4 regions of the Ihubacter massiliensis genome follow, and region 3 is predicted to be linked to each of the others. Evidence: riboswitches for the same ligand, from Rfam matches in the RefSeq annotation. Region 3 holds a riboswitch; each other region holds the start of a gene.
The links. A riboswitch is a leader RNA that binds a small molecule or an ion and turns the genes downstream of it on or off. The one in region 3 is predicted to bind molybdenum cofactor.
Positions count from the first base shown of each region.

Region 1 (4,821 bases), 1.0 Mb from region 3:
GACAGCAGGATGTCCGTCTCCTTCTCTCCCAGCGCAGTTACCCGCTGGGCCCCTGCCTGGGTGTGCTTATAGGTATCCGTCCCCGGATGATCCATGGCAAACTTCTCATAGTGAATATCCTTTACCGTTCCCACGCTGTATCCCCGCCTGCGCAGTTCTTTAATGATCTGCGTAACCGTGGTCGTTTTCCCTGTTTTTGAAAACCCTTTTACCATAATGACTCGCATCGCTATCGCTCCTTAAATCAGCAGTTCTCCTGCTATAAATTTTCTGGTCAATTCCTCCTTGGGATTTGCCAGTATCTGATCCGCCCTGCCCGTTTCGATCAGCTGCCCGCTTTTGAGGAACAAACATCGGTCGCAGGTCCTTTTGGCCTGAGCCAGGTTGTGGGTGACCAAGACAACGGTAGTTTTCTCTTCCTCGTTGATTTTTATCAGCATCTTTTCGATTTCTGCCGTGGTGGAAGGGTCGATATTTGCTGTCGGCTCATCCAGCAGCAGCAGTCTGGGGTGAAAGGACAGCGCTCTGGCTAAAGCAACTTTTTGGGTTTCTCCCCCCGACAGCTTCCAAGCCTTTTTCTTTCTCATGCCGGTTAAATCCAGCTCCTGGCAGAGCTGGGCGACTCTTTCCTCAATTTCATCTTCACCCCATCCCCGCAGCTTCAGCGGGTAGGCAATATTTTTTTCTACGGTGGTCGTAATCAAATAAGGGGTCTGGAAGACCTGAGTAATTTCATTCTTTGGAATTTGTTTTTGTCCATCGTAATAAATCCGGCCCCCGTCAGCCCGGTCCAGTCCGCCGATCAGGTTGAGCAGCGTGCTCTTTCCGGCTCCGTTAGGCCCGATGACCCCGGTCCTGCTGCCGCTGACAATGGCTCCTGCTTTCAGATCCAGCACTTTTTTTCCTTCATATGCCCGTGTCAGCTCTTCAAATCTCAGTTCCAAGCCGCACCTCCTATCTGCTTTCCCGTTCCTGAAAATTATACAATACAGCGTTTACCAAAAATGAAAGGGTCAGCAGGATAATGCCCACGGCTATGGCGCGGTCATAGTTTCCCATGCCTTTCAATTCTGAAATATAGGTGGTCATAACCCGGGTCTGTCCTTTGATATTGCCGCCGACAATCATAACGGCTCCCACTTCGGAGATGGCCCTGCCAAATCCGGTAACAACAGCCGTGGTAATGCCCACGCGCATCTCGTAAATGAGCAGTTTCATCCGGTCCAGCCGTTCCGCTCCCAGGGTCATGCCCAGGCGGTTTACTACAGGCGCCTTTTCTTTTACCAAATTGTAAGTCAGGCCGATGATGATGGGCGTCACAAGGCAGATTTGAGCGATAATCATCGCCGTCACCGTATAATTCAGCTGCAAACTTCCCAGCGGTCCTCTCCGCATCAGAATCAGAAATACCGTCAATCCCGCGATGACAGGGGGCAGGCTCATAAAGGTGTAAATTAATCTGACTACGACGCCTTTGCCTCTGAATTGGTGCGTTCCCAGGAGAATACCCAGAGGTATGCCAGCGCAAGTGGAAAACACCACAGAAAAGCAAGAAACGTAGAGAGATAGCCCTACGATTTCAAAAATTTCCCCGTCGCCGGCAAAGATCAGTTTAAAGGCTTCGATAATTCCATGTCCAATTGCATCCATAAATGATCCTTTCTCAAATCAGTCCTATTATATCAAAAAAGGACAGGATTGTCTCCCGTCCTTTGCTTATCAAATCCGTTATTTTGCGTTGGGAACGAACAGAGCCTGTCCATATTCTTCCACTCCGTATTCACCGATCAGCTTCTGTGTTGCTTCTGAAACGATCCAGTTCTGGAATGCTTTCGCACCCTCAGCGTTGATGTTTTCATTCTTTTCAGGATTTACACAGATAACGCCGTACTGGTTGTTGAGCACGCCGCTTGGGTCTTTTTCGCTGACGATCTTCAGCTGAGTGTTTTTGCCCACGTTGAGCCAGGTTGCACGATCGGAAAGGGTGTAGCCCACCATTTCATCGGTCATGGTGATTACATCGCCCATTCCAGCCGCAGCTTCGATGTACCAGTCGCCTTTCGGTTCAATCTTTGCCTTTTCCCAAATAGAAAGTTCTTTCTTGTGGGTACCGGAGTCATCTGCCCTGGATACGAACTTTTTTTTCTGGTCCTTAATGGTTGTGAAAGCCTTAATTGCGTCTTCTTTTGCGTTCTTTTCGATGGCCGCCGGATCATCCTTTGGTCCCAGTACAACAAAGTCATTGTACATAACGTCCAGTCTTCCGTCTTTGTCCGCATGGCCGCCTTCCACATATTCCTTTTCAGCAGCAGGTGAGTGTACGAGCAGTACGTCTGCTTCGCCCTTTTCGCCCATTGCCATGGCTTCGCCGGATCCTACGGATACAACGTCAACTTTGTAGCCGCTTTCCTTCTCGAATTCAGGCAGAATCGAATCTAAAAGTCCGCTGTCCTTGGTGCTGGTGGTGGTTGCCAAAATCAGCTTGGGATTGGCCGGCTCTTTGGCCGCTTCTTTGTCGTCTCCGCTGCCGCATGCACTCAGCATAGCTGCTGTGGAAAATACCATCATCAGCGCCAGCACGCATGCAAACACTCTCTTCTTACTTCTCATTTTTTCTCCTCCTCAGTAACAAAAATAATTTACCCAAAAAACAGAACAAAAAACCTTTCATTGCATTGAAATGAAAGGTTATATTCTGTATTTTGACATACATCGTATTCCTTTCCACACTGGGAGGCCGGAGAGTTTCCTCTAGGACCCTGAACGGTCAAGTGCCATGCGCCTTTTGCTGCGGACGGTTAGGCTGTATTGACTCGGAACATTTTCTATTCAGTTGTAAGGATCATTTTGGGCAATGATCCGGCCCGCTGCGTCATCTCAGCAGCCATTGGTATTTTCGCATGAAATCAACCCGTCTGTCAAGGCAAATTACCATAAAACTATCATAATTCCCCTTAGATTCAAACATCTTCCACATTCAGATCAGAATCGAATCACTTCATATTCCTGATTGAGCAGATCGATGGTCAGCAGACGATTGCGCAAAATCTGTGGTTTTCCAAGGAGCACCTTTACGGTCTCCGCCACTTGGACCGCTGCTACCATTGCAGGCGTGAAGCTTGGGTTTCCAGTTTCCTGCTCGGCACCTTTATTAGAACCAGCAGGGTAGATTTTATCAAAGAGGTCGTCCCCCGGCATGATCACCGCGGCCTGCCCATGCCAGCCGGCGATGGCACCGTGAACCAACGGGAGCTTTTGCTCCCGGCATCCTTGTTCCAAAAGACGTCTGGCCTTTATATTATCCAAAGCATCGACAACGGCATCATAACGATCCGTTATAATGCCGTCCACATTGTTCTCGTCAATATAATGACACAAAGGATGGATCTGCACCTCTGAGTTGACCATTTTAATCCTCTCCTGAGCTTCCAGGGCTTTGTAGCGTCCAAGTGTCCTTTCTGTAGAGAGAAGCTGCCTGTTCAAATTGCTGGCTGAAAAAACGTCTCCGTCCACGGCTGTGATTTGACCCACTCCCAGTCTGGCCAGACCCTCGATTACATGGCCTCCCAAGCCGCCGCAGCCAGCTACCAAAACCCAAGAGTTTCGCAGTTTCTCGTTTTCTGCCAGTGAAATTGTACCGATATTTCTCTCGTATCTATCAGCAGTCATCATTCAATGATCCTTCTTACGGCTAGAATTGGTTTATAAGTCGCCTTGCTGATTTTAATCCCGTCCGTAGGATTGCTGGCGTGGACGATCTGACCGCCTCCCATATAAAGCGCTACGTGGCCGTCATAACAGATAATATCACCTGGTTTTGCCTCGCTGTAGGATACCCCTCTTCCACAGGAGCGCTGAGCGCTGGAGGAATGGGGAAGCTTGATGCCGAATTTGGCATACACACTCATGGTAAAACCGGAACAATCGGTGCCGTTTGTCAGGCTGGAACCACCGTACACATACGGGTTGCCGACAAACTGCAAGGCATAATCCACGACTGCCTGTCCTTTATTGGTCGTAACCGGGGGTTTGGTTTCCTTATCCGGAGGAGTGGTTGGCTCCTTCTCGGGTTTTGCTGTGCTCGTCTCTTTTTCCGTATTCGCGGTCGGTTTTTCCGTTGTCTGCTTGGACGGTTTGGTATTGTCCACAGACGGCTTTATCGCTTCAGTCGCAGGCTGAGTGGCTTTGCTTGGCTCTTTTGCCGCAGCCGCTGTTGCCGGCTGGGGTGCTTTCTGTTCAGGCTGCTGCTGCGGTTCTGTCGTTGGTTCTTCCGCAGGCTTAGGCTGCTCCGTATCTGGGGCCTTAGCCGTTTCCTTTTCTTTTGCCGCTGTCAAGGTTCCGTCTTCTTTTACGGAATCATTGCCTTTGGCGACTACCATCGCTACAGGCTGGCGCGTTACTTTTTCCGATATCACTTCTTCTGACAGCGTGCTGCCATTTACTCGAACCACTTGACTAGTGATTAGTTTTCCGCCCTCCTGTCCTTGGGCTACAATTTTCTTCTGCCCTTTATCCAGGTTATCATCGATTCGGTATTCCGTCTGATATGCAATCGTTTCTGTTCGCGAAACTTGATCCACCGTCGTAACCGCTACCATCGGGTTACCAGACGCAGCCGCCGTATAGATTTGCTCAACCGCGTCCTGCGCCTCCACAACGTTCACTTTCTCGTCGCTGCGTTTCAGCGCCTTTTTCTCCACGGTTATCTCCGGAGAAAGGCTAGTCTCCCCTTTCTTGGTATTGGCGGTGCTGTATTTTTGTTTGATGCCGTCGATGACCGCCTGTCCTTCTTTTTGACTGGCAACAATGAACGTTTCCTGA
Region 1 covers NZ_JAMXVH010000001.1:3,602,651-3,607,471, reverse strand. The annotation lists gene mobB (molybdopterin-guanine dinucleotide biosynthesis protein B) at 1-227, opposite strand, end outside; gene NIA71_RS16530 (ABC transporter ATP-binding protein) at 240-944, opposite strand; gene NIA71_RS16525 (ABC transporter permease) at 955-1,650, opposite strand; gene NIA71_RS16520 (substrate-binding domain-containing protein) at 1,729-2,610, opposite strand; molybdenum cofactor riboswitch at 2,702-2,831, opposite strand; gene NIA71_RS16515 (HesA/MoeB/ThiF family protein) at 2,983-3,672, opposite strand; gene NIA71_RS16510 (NlpC/P60 family protein) at 3,669-4,821, opposite strand, start outside.
Region 1: linked by a shared signal. The riboswitch ahead of NIA71_RS16520 (substrate-binding domain-containing protein) and the one ahead of NIA71_RS12155 (molybdopterin-dependent oxidoreductase) in region 3 are both predicted to bind molybdenum cofactor.

Region 2 (4,821 bases), 1.3 Mb from region 3:
TAAGGCGGAGAAGATGCCTTCTCCGCCGCCTCCAAACTATTTTTATTCAGTATCAAATTGGAAATTTACAGGTACGCCAAGCTTTCTGGATGTATTATTTCCACATACATCGCCGCCAAACTGTAAGATGTAAGTTTCGCCTGATTCCAGCCCTGAGACCTTAATTGTGATATTCGGGGAAGCAAAGGACTTATAAGTAACAGTCGTACCAGGCACTTGCTCTTTAGATGTGTCTAAAACTTTAATATGCGGCAGGCTGTTAGCAATGAAATTCGCAGACTGGAAATTATTGATTCCTGCACTTAACGTAAAGGTAAAGTCGCAGGAAGTATTTGCCGTCAAGGCAACAGGATCATTGATTATATTATCGTATCCTTCCGCAGTCAACACACCCCCTGTAATATTATCCGGCGTAACCATCAGCATGGTATTTCCGCCAGTTCCCTGGTATCCATATGTGGTTGACTCCTCTACGGTCACCGTAATGCTGTCGGTTGCCAGGATTGTACCCGTACAATCGCCGCTAGGTCCTGTTCCTGTTCCTCCTGGGGCCTCACCTTCTCTCAGCGTTGCGGTCAGTGTTGTGGTTCCTTTTGCAACAGGCGTAATATTGCCCTTGTGAATACCAATTGTCGCAACATCTTTATTGCTGCTTGTCCAGTCAATATGCACAGTTGTCCCCGCTGGCTGCGTGATATCTGCTGCTGCCCGCGGATTCGTTCCGGTCAATATGGTCCCTGGGTTTTGAATTGCTACGTCATACCCAGCTACAACGGATTGGGCAAACGCCATCCCTGGCATCATTGCCATCACCATCATCAACGCCATTACGACGCTGACAATGATCCTCTTATTGCTTTTTGCAAGATTCATTTTTTCGTCCTCCTTTTTAAATGTAATAATAAGCTATATATAATTACTCTGCATCGCCGGATGCAAAGGAATTATCATTTGTTTAGTAGGCTAAATGGATGGGCCGGTTTACACCAAAACATTTATTTAACCTTTACAGTCTTCAATTGTGACGTCTTTCCGTATACCTTCTTACCGTCCACCACTTTATACGCGCGGACTTTGTAGTAATACCGCTTTCCTTTTTTGAGGCCCTTATCCGTATATTTGTTCTTTACTGTGATGCTTGCTTTTATATATTTGCCATTTTTGCTTGTGCTTCTATGCAATACATATTTATCCGCACCTGAAACTTTACTCCACTTTGCCGTAGCTTTTCTTTTCCCTGCCTTTACTTTCAAGGCCGGTTTGGAAGGCACCGGCCTTATTGATTTCTTTGCAGAGTAGCTGCCATAAACTTTTTGTCCATTGACAAGCCGATAAGCCCTCACTTTATATGCGTACGTCTTTCCTGTTTTCAGATTTTTTCCGACATAGCTGCGGGCAGTTGTATGTTTTACAGGCTTGTATTTCTTCGATTTTGCGTTATATCGATAGACGGTATAACCATCGGCCTTTGCAGCTTTTGACCAGGTCAGCTTTACACGATTGTAGCTGGACGAAACTGCTTTTAATGATACTTTCGCAATTACGGGAGTTACTTCCACTGGACAGGAAGCCTTCAGATTTGTTCCATCCTTTGTTACTGCCGTAATTGTCGTTTTGCCTGCTTTCATCGCTTTGACTTCACCATTGGAATCAACTACGGCAACTGCTTTGTCTGCCGAAGTCCATGTTACTGCTTTTTCTTTTACATTTTCAGGCTTAATGGCGGCCTTTAATGTTTTAGTCTGGCCTTCTTTTAAGGTTACTTTACTTCCCAGGGAAATGCTCTGTGCAAAAGCATCTGTGGAAAAATGGAAAACAATCTTTTTATCCAGCAATGTCTGTACGCCCATGCCTGACTCAAAGACCAGTACATACTGTGTATTAGCAGCTAATGCGTTAGCAGGAATCTCCAAAAATACATCGAACCCTCTGAGCGGTCCGGAACCAGTTCCCCCGCCATTGGCCAGCCTCTGATGTTTCCAGCCCTTGTAAATCTGAGTACCTGTCAGGACAACCGTGCCGTCCGTCTTCTGAATGCTCATCTTGGGAATAATATTACTAGCCATAATTTGGTCATTGCACTTGGCAGTCTGTGAACCGCCCAGGAAAAATCCAAACTTAATGGGTTGGGTCGGATTTAAAGTTCCCTGAATATAGTTGTCCCAGTATGCGCTAACGGACGTGTCGGTCATAATCGAATAGTTATAGGCATAAGAATTCACATACGGATGGCTATCATCTGCCATACCGCCGTTCTCTTTTTCTATATCTGCCCCATTGAAAAAATACTGTTTTATATTCGTTGTACCATATTGTCCAATTCTGCTATCCTTAGAATTAACGGAAGCATCTATATAGTTTACGAACATGCCCTGGTTCTGTGATGTCTGGGATAGAGCCGTATTCCCTGCTGTGTTTGCGAACGCCATTCCCGGCACCATGACCATGACCATCATCAGGGCCGTTACTACACTGACAGTGATCCTCTTTTTGCCTTTTGCAAGATTCATTTTTCATCCTCCTCGTTCAATATACGAATAAGTTGATAGAACGCCTCACATCTCGAAATGCAAAAGAAGTATCACGCACTTCACTTTAACATTTTAAATCGATAAACTTGTTGCCACAAAAATAAGGAATGCATATAAAAAATAAAACTCTTTCCTAAAAAACGGGAAAGAGTGATTTACCTCTGATACATCATTCCTTTCCAAAACACGGGAGGCAGCACCGTTTCCAGTATTACCCATCGACGCTCAACCATAGGCCAAAGCCTTTAGGTTTTCACGTTCGGAACCATCAATATTTACTTTTATAATCCAAAATTTACTAGATTCAGTTACATTGTATTATAGCTCGTATCTTTTCGCAAGTTTTTTCTTACTTCTTCGATTTTTTTCTTCATTATGAGACATGATGTGCTTTCTTTATCCCTATTATACTACAGCAAACGACAAATTTCCGTTGTCTTACCAACATTTTCTAATCTTTTATAAAAAACGTGGAAATGACGGAATCAAAGATTCCTATTTCCACATGTCGCCCGTAAGGGGGCGACTCTTTGCAAGGTACTGTTGCCGGTAACGTAGTGCGTAAAAACATCCGCTGGCTGATCCCACTGTACACCGTTGGATCTGGAAATTCTTATCAGCCTATTTTTATTTACCAGCTCGCGAATACGTTTTACTTGGCATTTACTTTTGCTTATTTTTGTTCTATGATATATAGAATCTTTGTTAAAGGAGGCGTTTATATGAAGAAACTCGATTGTTTAGGCCAAATCTGCCCCATTCCTGTCATGCGGCTGCAAAACGAACTGTCGGTCATCGGGCAGGGTGAAGAGGTTATGCTCGTAACGGATCATAGTTGTACCTGCAAATCCGTTCAAGAATTCTGCAGGGCCAAAGAACTGGTCTGTTCATGCGAGGAGGTGATGAACGGTATCTGGGAAATCACCATCCGCAGCGCTCCCGAGTCAGCAAATCATCGAGTCAAGCATTCGTTCCAGATAGGCAAATAAATCTTTTATTTGTACATCTTCCTGTTGAGATTTTGGATTTTTGATTAAATAGTAACGAAACTTAAATTCAAACTCTTCTATTTCGATAATTTCCAACTGTTTGTTATACAATTCTTTCTTTATGGACGAATATGGGAGAAAAGCTGCTCCCATCCCATTGACTACCGACTGTTTTGCCGACTCAAAGGATTCAAATTGGCAGGTCACATTCATTTGCTGCCTGGAAACTCCTTTTTGAGCGAGATACCCATCCAGCTTCTGCTGGGTTCTGTGACTGCCGCTGATCATCATCATCGGTAGTTGTTGCAATTCATCCAAGTCCATTTTCTTTCGTTTGTGCGTTCTCGGAGTCATGACCAAATGCACTGGATCAGAGAACATAAAACGGCTATATAATTCTTTATTTGCAGGAGGCCCGACGATAAATCCAATATCACCCTGACCGGCATTGATTTTTTGTTCGATCTGTGCGCTGGACATTACTTTCGTCTCCAAGCGGACTTCTTGAAATTTTTTCTGTATTTGAAACAGCGCACAAGGCAGTGCATAAGTATAAATCACATCCATGGAAAGGATATGGAAACAACGATCCTTTTTCTGCAAAAGTTCCAGTTGGTTGACCAGTGTCTGATAAACGCCCAAAATTTCCTGGGCACGCTGATATACTAGTTCACCGGCAGGAGTCATGCTCACGCCCTGATTACTCCTGTCAAGCAGCCGGCAGCCAAAGGAATTTTCCATTGACTTGATTTGCTGGCTCAGTGCGGACTGCGATACGTGAAGACGTTCGGCTGCCTTTGTAATACTTCCATTGTTAATAATTTCAATAAACATAAACAGAGTATCGATATTCATCCCTACCTCCAATCCTATCTTACACCAGGGTTATCCCATAACTATGCCCATTATTATATCACAACAATCTGAATTGTCATAAGATTTTCTAATATAGCTTCACGTATTACGATTACCCGATTAATTACGCCCATGCTATAATGATCCCATAGTCATCGTCAAAGAATTAACAGTGATAGAAAGGAGAAACGAAAATGGGTGAAGGCCAGAGTAAACCATCGTCCATAGAGCGCAGTCCCAGAAAACGGACACCCCGCAAACCAAAAAAAAGCCAGATTCCTTATGCGATTCTGGTTACCATCGGAATCATCTTAATCGCATGGCTGGTAAATCGCGGCAGTACCACTGCCGCAATCGGCTGGATATTCGGAATCGCATTCGGATATGTCCTTCAGCGATCCAGATTCTGTTTTACCGCTTCTATGCGGGACCCGTGGATTACCGGC
Region 2 covers NZ_JAMXVH010000001.1:1,333,218-1,338,038, forward strand. The annotation lists gene NIA71_RS06130 (Ig-like domain-containing protein) at 43-873, opposite strand; gene NIA71_RS06135 (fibronectin type III domain-containing protein) at 996-2,510, opposite strand; molybdenum cofactor riboswitch at 2,688-2,808, opposite strand; gene NIA71_RS06140 (sulfurtransferase TusA family protein) at 3,254-3,520, shown strand; gene NIA71_RS06145 (LysR family transcriptional regulator) at 3,476-4,375, opposite strand; gene NIA71_RS06150 (YeeE/YedE thiosulfate transporter family protein) at 4,570-4,821, shown strand, end outside.
Region 2: linked by a shared signal. The riboswitch ahead of NIA71_RS06135 (fibronectin type III domain-containing protein) and the one ahead of NIA71_RS12155 (molybdopterin-dependent oxidoreductase) in region 3 are both predicted to bind molybdenum cofactor.

Region 3 (4,821 bases):
GACCCGCTCTTTTTTCATCGGGATGTTATAGTCGGTAGCCGAGGTGTCTTTTGCAAATTCTATGGCTGCCTTTTCCAGAAGCGACAGCTCAATGGCGCCCCCGCAGTCTTTCCGCGGGCAGGCTTTTTTACAGGGTTCATCGCAAAGAGCATTGGCGATCCGGGGAAAGCCGGTGGCGTTGCGATAGACCTTAAAGGCAGCTTTAAAAGCGCCCCGCCGTGTTTTTTCTATAAAATTTAGAATATCCATATCAAAGGGGCAGTCGCCCACGCAATAAGGAATTTCTTTTTCCATACAGTCTTCAAAGTTTTTAAGATATCTCTTCATAAGTATCATCTCTCCATACAAGTATCGGCTTAAGGTTACCCCTAAGCCGATAAGATTGTATCATTGTTTTGCTGTTTTTATCAAGTGGTTTAGTCTGGAATATTGGTGATGGACTCGTAATCTTCCTTCTTATCCTCTGGGAACATGTCTTCGAACAGGTCAACCATCGGATTGTTCTTGATGTATTCCATTTCTTCGTAGAAATCCGAGCCCAGGAAGTATTTCTTAGGAGGCAGAACCTCTTCGCCCTTGGCGATCTTGTCGAGACCTTCCTTGATCTTTTCCGGGTAAGCCGGGATTTCGTAAATTCTTACGCCGCAAGCATTGTCGATGGCGTTTATAACAGCCATGTGTCCAGCGGACTGGAATGCTTCGGATGCGCCGGAGGAACCAAACGGGTTGGTATTTCTCGGCGTACAGTGATGGATCAGGTTGAAGTTGTCCGGGATATCCTTGATAGTCGGGATCCCTGCGCCGGCGATGTTGCTGTGCTTCTTGACATCTTCATAATTTTCCGTCAGAGCGAAGCCTATGCAGTGGGACAATCCGCCGTAAGCCTGACCGTTAACCGCAGCAATGTTTCCGATAACGCCAACGTCGTCTACACACCAGTAACCGATACAAGTAGCCTTGCCTGTCTTGGTGTCAACTTCAACTTCTGCCATATGCAGAGCATAGGTAAAGGCAGGAGTCGGATTTCCTACGCCTGTATTCGGATCCAGATATTTCAGCGTCATATCTTCCGGATTCTGGTACTGCGTTTCATATTTGGTCGGAATGCCTTCCGCAACCATTTCATCATAGGTTCTGTAAGTGCCGTCCGGCTTTCTCATAGCGTTCATCAGTTCATCAGCAGCCATGACAACGGCTTTACTGTTCATGTAATGCTGTCTTGATGATGCGGTAGCACCGGAGTCAGGACAGAATTTGGAGTCATTCTGAATCAGCACGATGTCGTCAGGGGTTACACCCAGAGGCTTGAGAGCTTCCAAAGTGGTAACCAGAGCGCCTACATCGCCGCCCTGTCCCTGATCCTGCCAGGTGTCGTATTTGGCAAATTTGCCGTTGGGCAGTAATTCCAGAGCAACGGTACACTGGTCGAAGATACCTTCTGTTACGTTGTATCCGCCCCATGCGATACCTACGCCTCTCTTCTTTTCAGGAGTAGATTCTTTGGCAACTCTTTCTTTTACTTCCTCATAAATCGGTTTTAAGATATCCATCATCTTTTCCATCGGGTATTCACGGAAAGGATACTGGTTGATGTTGGTATCTCCAGGTCTTGCGATGTTCTTATATCTGAATTCGAACGGATCCATGCCAATCTTCTTAGCCATCATATCAACCAGCGCCTCGGATGCTGTGTATGCCTGTGGTGATCCGTAGCCTCTGTACGCAGTTCCGTAGTTGTGGTTGGTGCAGGCAACTCTTGTCAGTCCCAGACAGTTGGGAATGTTGTATGGGAAGAACATGAACTTGGCCGGTCTTGTGATCAAGTCGTCGCCCAGTTCGTTGTAGGAACCGTGGTCCATACCGCAATCCCATTCTGCTCCGACGATCTTGCCGTCCTTGTCGCAGGCCAATCTTCCGTTGGTGTAGGACGGAGCGCGCTTTCCGGACAGAGCCATGAACTCAGGATAAGTAATGGATAATGCTACCGGCATATCGTCGCATGCCATGCAGGCAATCGCTGCCATCGCATATGTAGCTGCCGCGATACCCCAGCCGAAGGTAGCGCCTGTCGGGTTTTCGATGACTCTGATCTTCTCTGCAGGAAGGCCGGTCGCCTCTGCGATATCACCGATGTTGGAGTAAATCTGCATCGCTTTGCAATGAACGGTCAGCAGGCCGTCATCGCCCCAGTAAGCCTGTACTGTATCGCCTTCGATCGGCATATGGGGCTCTCTGGATGAATAGAAGGAACCTTCTACTACATAAGGCGCCTCGTCGATCAGTTCCGGCGTATCGTGTCCTGCGCCCTTAACGTTGGGCTGTTCGGACCATACGTTGGGATGATCGTCATGTATTCTCATGGCATCCGGCATAGCTGCTTCCAGATAAGTCTTGTATTCAGGCAGCTGTTCCCAATCGATGGTAACTTTCTTTGCCGCTTCCTGGGCATGAGCCTTTGTATCGGCTACAACCAGAGCTACAACATCACCGTAGTTAAAGATCTTGTCTTCAACAAGGATTGGGTGGGACTGGCCGGTAGCCAGAGTTCTCGGTGTGAACGGCATGAATCCAAGTCTGTTGGGGCCTTTGATATCGGCCGCTGTAACAACCTTGTAAACGCCGGGCATTTTTTCTGCTTCTTCTTTATGTATAGCTTTCAGTTTTGCGTGGAAGGCGACTTTCGGCTGTACCAGTACGGCATGCAGCGTGTTCTCCGGCATCTTCAGTTCAATGTCGTCGCCGTAATCAGCAAGTCCGCATACCTTTGCCAGAGCAGCGGGACGAACCAGCGGCTGGCCGTAATATTCTTTGTTCTCCGGAAGTTTTACCATAATGTCTTCCAGAGCGCATTCGCCTCTCATAACCTTTGCAGCGTTCATGACAGCATCTACGATCTGCTTATAGCCTGTGCAGCGGCAGATGTTTCTGTTTTTCTGGAACCAGTCTCTTACCTCTTCTCTGGTCGGATCAGGGTTAGCCTGAAGCAGCGCGTAGGCCGATACAATGAATCCTGGAGTACAGAATCCGCATTGTACGGCTCCGGCATGCATAAATGCTACCTGAATCGGATGGAGATATCTGGGAGCTCCAATTCCTTCAATCGTTACTACTTCGCTGTACTCTTCGACCTTAGCGATCTTTTTCGTACAGGAACGAACTAGTTTGCCGTCCAGCATTACGGTACAAGAACCGCATACGCCGGATCCGCAGCCAACTTTTGTACCTGTGAGCCCTAAACGTCTGACAACATCAGCCAGAGTATCCTTTTCAGGATCACAGATGAACATTCGATCGGCACCATTGATGTTTAACGTCATTTTTCTCAATTTCATAATAATTTGCCTCCAATTAATTTTTCAATTGAACATACTTTAACGTTTCACATCCAATAACAAAGGCCTTTTCGTGCGTTTCGAAATGGTACACGAACCTTTCCAAACGCGGGAGGCTCATATGTTTCCACATAAACCCAACGTTTCCGCCTCCATAGCATTTTTTCAAAAGCCGTAGGAGCTCGGAAATCGGATTGTGTATTGAATTGTTACTACGGTTTTCATTTTATCAGTTCGTTCAGGGGCCTGTCAACCGCGGAAACCCTGATTTCAGTACAATCTTGCGGTCAAGCCCAGTACTAAGTAGCTATTATTTGAATTGTCTTAAATTTGTAAAAAATTTGTTACAATTTGCCGTAAAAACGGCCTCTTTTCGATCCGGCGGCGAACCTCCCCGGCGGCCTTACGGCCCGGTCCTGCAAAACATTTTCGGTCGCCCCTTGCCCATTTTGGGAATTTATAATAGAATGAAAAACAGATACTTTGTCCCCCCAACCGGTTTGGGGGAGAGTAGGAACAGGAGAAGAAACATGAAACGATTATCGGAAGTTCAAAGCATATGCCCAGTCTGTGAAAAGCCGATCAAAGCTTTTTATACAGAGCGGGAGGGCAAAGTATTCTTTGAAAAAACATGTGAAGAACATGGCGAATTTCGCGCACTGGTTTCAAACCGCACAGATGATTATCTGGATTGGATCAAAAATCCGGTTGTCAATATTCCGCCCAAAACGGCGATGACCAAGGGCAGCGGGCAGGATGAATGCCCCCTTCACTGCGGCACCTGCGAAAACCATTTGCAGACCGCCTGCTGCGTGCTGATCGATATTACCAAGCGGTGCAATCAGCATTGTCCCTTCTGCTTTGCAAGGGCGGAAATGGATTCGGAGGAACCGGGCGATCCCAGCTTAAAAGAACTGGAAGCAAAATTCGATCTGCTGGTGGAGCTGGGGGAAGAACGGCCTTTCAACATTCAGCTGTCAGGAGGGGAGCCCACTGTCCGCGACGATCTGCCCCAGATCATCCGCATGGCCAGGTCCAAAGGATTTGAATACATACAGATTAACAGCAACGGCAGGCGAATCGCCCGCGAGGCCGGGTATGCCGCGGCGCTCAAAGAGGCGGGAGCATCGGTGATTTTCATGCAGTTTGATGGAACCACCGATGAGATTTACATGCAGATGCGGGGAGAGCCTTTATTTAAAGAAAAGAAACAAGCCATCGAAAACTGCAGGAAAGCCGGTCTGCCGGTGACGCTGGTACCGACGGTCGCCAGAAACGTCAACTTGGACAACATCGGGGCAATGATGGAGTTTCTGCTGGAGAACATAGCCGTTGTCAAAGGGATCCATTTCCAACCGGTGAGCTTTTTCGGCAGGCATCCCGACCCGGACCATGAAAACCGGGTGACCATGTTCGATGTGCTCCATGAAATTGAAAACCAGTGTCCGGGCTTTCATTATGAGGATTTCTGTCCCATCGCCACCGGCCA
Region 3 covers NZ_JAMXVH010000001.1:2,604,487-2,609,307, reverse strand. The annotation lists gene NIA71_RS12160 (pyridine nucleotide-disulfide oxidoreductase/dicluster-binding protein) at 1-327, opposite strand, end outside; gene NIA71_RS12155 (molybdopterin-dependent oxidoreductase) at 417-3,332, opposite strand; molybdenum cofactor riboswitch at 3,412-3,539, opposite strand; gene NIA71_RS12150 (radical SAM protein) at 3,863-4,821, shown strand, end outside.

Region 4 (4,821 bases), 640 kb from region 3:
CATGTAATACGGGTAGAACATAAATCTTGAAATCTTAGTCAGTTTGTCGTCACCCAGTTCTAAGAACGGACCATGGTCCAGTCCTGCGTCAAATTCGCCGGCAACGAACATGCCGTCCTTATCGCAGGCAAGCTTGGCGTTGAAGTAAGCCGGAGAACGTTTGCCGGATACTGCCATGAACTGACCGTAATCCATCGACAGTGAGCAAGGCATGCCGGTAACCTTGGCAGCCATGCCGACCATGGAATAAGTGTGAGCACTCATAGCCCATCCGAAAGATCCTCCGGTCGGATTTTCGATAACTCTCAGTTTTTCAACCGGAACTCCGATCGCTTCTGCGATTTCATCTCTGTCAAAGTATAAGGTCATCGTCTTGCAGTGGATGCAAAGGTTGTCATCTTCATCATAGTATGCCTGCATAACATCACCTTCGATGGACATATGCGGCTCTCTGGATGAATAGAAGGAACCCTCTACCGAGTATGCAGCATCGCCGATGATTTCCGGAACCTTCTCATGATCGCCCTTGAGTACAGGAAGCTCGGAGTAAATGTTTTTACCGTATGTATCCGGCATCCAGTCATGGATTTTCTCAGCGTCCGGAGTAACAGCTTCCAGATAATTCATATATTCAGGCAGCGGCTCAAGTTCAACCTTTACTGCGTCTGCCGCGGCTTTTGCATGCGCTCTTGTGTCTGCGCATACCAGCGCAACAACATCACCATAATAAAGGATTTCATCTTCAGCCAAAACGTGATGCGCCTGCTGCATTTCAACCGTTCTTTCTGAGAAAGCATAGGTCATCAGTCTGTTTGCACCTTTTACATCTTCAGCAGTAACAATCTTTACTACGCCAGGCATTTTTTCCGCTTCGCTGCAATCGATGTTGATAATCTTCGCGTGGCTGTACTTTCTTGGCTGAACCAGTTCAACCTTGAGTGTTTCTTCCGGCATGTGCAGTTCTACATCATCACCGTAGTCGCATACACCGCAGGCCTTAGGCATGGCATTGGGTCTGATGAGCGGTTTGCCGTAGAAATCGCCTACATCCTTTGACCAGTCATAAGTAATATCGTCAAATGTCTTTTCTCCGCGCATAATCGCAGCCGCTTCCATAACAGCGTCCACAATCTGCTTGTAACCAGTGCATCTGCAGACATTTCTATGTTTCTGGAACCAATCACGAACATCTTCTCTTGTCGGGTTTGGATTGTCCAGTAGCAGCTGATAAGCAGATACAATAAATCCAGGTACGCAGAATCCGCACTGTACGGCTCCGAGATGTACCCATGCATACTGGAGCGGATGCGGGTTCAGTACTGTTCCGATTCCTTCGATCGTCATAACGGAACTGTATTCTTTAACATTCTTGATCTTTCTGGTACAGGAACGGATTACTTTTCCGTCCAGAATAACAGAGCATGCTCCGCATACGCCGGTACCGCAGCCTACTTTCGTTCCAGTCAGGCCCAGACGACGCAGTACGGATGCCAGCGTGTCCTTTTCGGGATCGCAGATGAACATACGGTCCGCGCCGTTGATGTTCAGGGTCATTTTCTTCAAATTCATAATAGCTTGCCTCCGATTTTTCCAATAAAACTTGTTTTAACTTGGTAACAATCTGAAAAAATAAAGACCCTCCGCTCATTTGTGCGGAAAGGTCTAGGTTGCGATCTGCTCCTCAAAACATATGTACTGCGCAGCTAAAGAAACCCTACATTCCAATCAGCTCGGCTGCTGCATATAAACGACTGCCGCAAAGCCGACGGTTTCGGCCTGGCTGCCAGATCATCCATCCTTTCCAAACACGGGAGGCCCACGCGTTTCCGCAGTGAACCCATTGGTCCCGATTCCATGCGTTCCGCAGCGAAGGAATTCGGGACTCGGATCTCTATCTTATCTGTTACATTGACAACATTTTATCAGTTTGTTCTCCTGTATGTCAACAGGAGAAACCATTATTTTTGTACTATTTTGCGATTTTACTGCAAATCAAGTTGCTAATTTTAAAATCCTTGAGAATTAATCTCATTTATTGTAAATTGGATATTTGTTTTGAGAAAGTTTTTTCTACTACTTTATACCCATTTTATGTCTTCCCGTTTTAACCGTTCCGGGATATGGAAGTATTCTTCCTGCTGGGGATAGCCAGCCATGAAAGCGCCGTAAAAGCTGTTGTTGTCTGGCAGCGGCGGCAGAAGTTCCCGGATCTGGGGGATCGCGTTGCACATTCTTGTCAAATAGCCGGCCCAGCAGGTTCCGATGCCTCTAGCTTGAAGGACCAGTTCGGCAGTGGTCATGGCGATGGCCGTATCGGCCGGCGAATTAATGGCGTTATTTCTTCCATAGCACAGAATCAGTATGGGCGCTGTTCCCATAACCACATTGTTGCCCTCTTCATATTCGCTGGCGATTTCCGGAGATGTTCCCGTTTCTTTCACATAGTCCAATATGTACCCCATCATTTTTTCAATCACCTCTTTGGAATCGATGACCATCCACTTGGCCGGATGCTGGTTTTTGGCGCTGGGCGCCCAGGCTGCCATTTCCAATGCGTGGCGCACCAGCTCCCGGTCGGGCGGCGTCTGCTTGAAATGGCGATAGGATCTTCTGGTCAGGATGTGGTTATCCAAGTCTTCGGCAAAGCCCTGGGAAAGTGCGGGCAAAGTTCGGTCAAGTACAGCCGGTTTGTCATCCCAGCAAATGGCGTTTTGGGGACATGCAGCCGCGCAGTGCATACATTTGAGACAAGCCTTTCCCTCTCTCAGCTGGGGCCTTCCATCCTTTTCCCCCAGCACGGTAAAGGGGCATACGGATACACATTTCAGGCATTCAACACACTTTTCCATATCAAATTTTATCATCATTCAACCTCCATTTAAATAATTTCATATCTGCATCCTTCAAAGGCCAGGTCAAACTGGCAGATGCCCTTGTACTTACAATAGGTGCAGGCGCTCACCTGACCGGATTTTTTCGGCTTTACGGCGATGTTCCCCGAAAGCAGCTCCTGGCACAGCTCGCTCACTGTCTCATCCACCTTTTCCTGCAGCTGTAAAAAGGTTTCCTCATCCAGCAGTTTTCCGGCCCCGGTCCCGGAAAAGCCCTTCTGTGTCTGGCGAATGGGAACCACGTCCGAATACCCGGAAAAATCTCCGGCAATGTCCCGGATCACCTGGGGATCATCCACCATGACCCCGTCCATCTTGCACGCTTTCTTTGCTTCCTGCTCCACCTTCTCCCCAAGCTCCTCGGGTTTGATCGCATCTGCGCTCACAGATGGTTCGCTGATGAGAAAGTAGAACACGCCGGCAGGTTCCCGCTCTTTTTGCTGGGCGGCTTTTAAATAAAGCATCAGCTGGAGGCGAAATCCCTTTTCTGCTTCATGGACACGGAAGGTTTCATTACCCGTCTTGTAATCGATGACCTTGACCCGGCCGTCATCCAACAGATCTACCCGGTCGATCTTACCTTCAATAAAGACGTCTCCCTGGCTGGTTTCTACTATCACCGGCGGAATGCTCCTTCCTCTGCCGAATGCCTGTTCAAAGGCAATGGTTCGGATGCTGCCCCGCCTTACATGGTCGATGAGAACCCAGCTGATTTCACTGCAAATCTCATGGAGCCGCTTGGTTCGATAGGCCTCTTCACTGCCGGAGGAGAGCATGCCCTCCCGGTACAAAAGCGCCTCCCGCGAAAGGATGCTCCCGATCTTTTTATCGCATTCCTCTTTTGACACAGTCATCCAGCGGGATGCGGGATCGTTCACCGGGATGCCGTCATCGGTCAGCCACCTGGAGATCTCCATCAGGCAGGTGTGATACAGATCGCCGATCTCCCGGCCGCCCATTTCATAGATTCGCTGCTCCTGGGGCCGCAGGCCATATCCCACAAAATGAGCAAAGGGGCAGCGACTGTATTGTTCCAGCCGGGACGGGCTGACCGTCATTTCCTGGGGCACCTCCTTTTTATAAAGGGCTTCCACGAAATCTCCTGATATATGCTCCTGCTCATTGGTGAAAAAGAGTCCTTCTTCCAGCTGAGCCAGATTTCGGTTTTCCCGGTACCAGGCGATGGCCGACTGCCACTGGGGATCCAGCTCGCCGCTGTCCATGGTCCGCCGCAGGGCCCCGGTCAAATGCTCCACAGCCGCCTTTTCCGCCTGCAAAAGCTCCAGGGGCTTTCCTCTGCTCACCAGGTCGGTTTCCACCTCAAGCCCCGGATAGATGCTCTGCAGCTTGTTAAATATGGGAGAGGGTTTCAGTTCCCGGCCGTCGCCGTCCGAGGCCGAATAGCTGATCCACAGCCGTGTCTTGGGCCTGGCCAGATTCTTATAGATGGCCAGTTTTTCTTCCTGGAGGCGGATCTCATCCACTTTGCAGATTTCGATTTCCTGCTGGGCCAGATAATGTTTTTCGTCCTCGCTTAGAATGCTGTCCGCAGGCGCCGATGCAGGCAGCAAGCCTTCATTGGCTCCCAGAATCAGCATCGCCTTCACATGTCCGCTCCTAGTCCGCTGCATGGTTCCCATGATCAAACCGTCAGCCGAAGGCGGCAGCAGGCCCACCTCGATGGATTCCAGCCCGGCCTTAAAAATATCACCGAAGCTGCCGGCCAAAATGGTTTCCTCGCCCACGATTTCCACGAACTGGTCCAATACATCCATCACCAGCCCCCACACTTGGGCGGTTTCCTCCGCGGCTGTGAGAAATCCCTGCTCTTCCTGCTTTCCAATCATCCCTTCCAGTTTTCCCGGCAGGCCGCAGTCCTCAGCCAGATAGGTATACAGCGCTCTCACCCGCTCCTTTACCGTAGAGCCTT
Region 4 covers NZ_JAMXVH010000001.1:1,961,466-1,966,286, forward strand. The annotation lists gene NIA71_RS09190 (molybdopterin-dependent oxidoreductase) at 1-1,569, opposite strand, end outside; molybdenum cofactor riboswitch at 1,779-1,901, opposite strand; gene NIA71_RS09195 (nitroreductase family protein) at 2,079-2,867, opposite strand; gene NIA71_RS09200 (PD-(D/E)XK nuclease family protein) at 2,879-4,821, opposite strand, start outside.
Region 4: linked by a shared signal. The riboswitch ahead of NIA71_RS09190 (molybdopterin-dependent oxidoreductase) and the one ahead of NIA71_RS12155 (molybdopterin-dependent oxidoreductase) in region 3 are both predicted to bind molybdenum cofactor.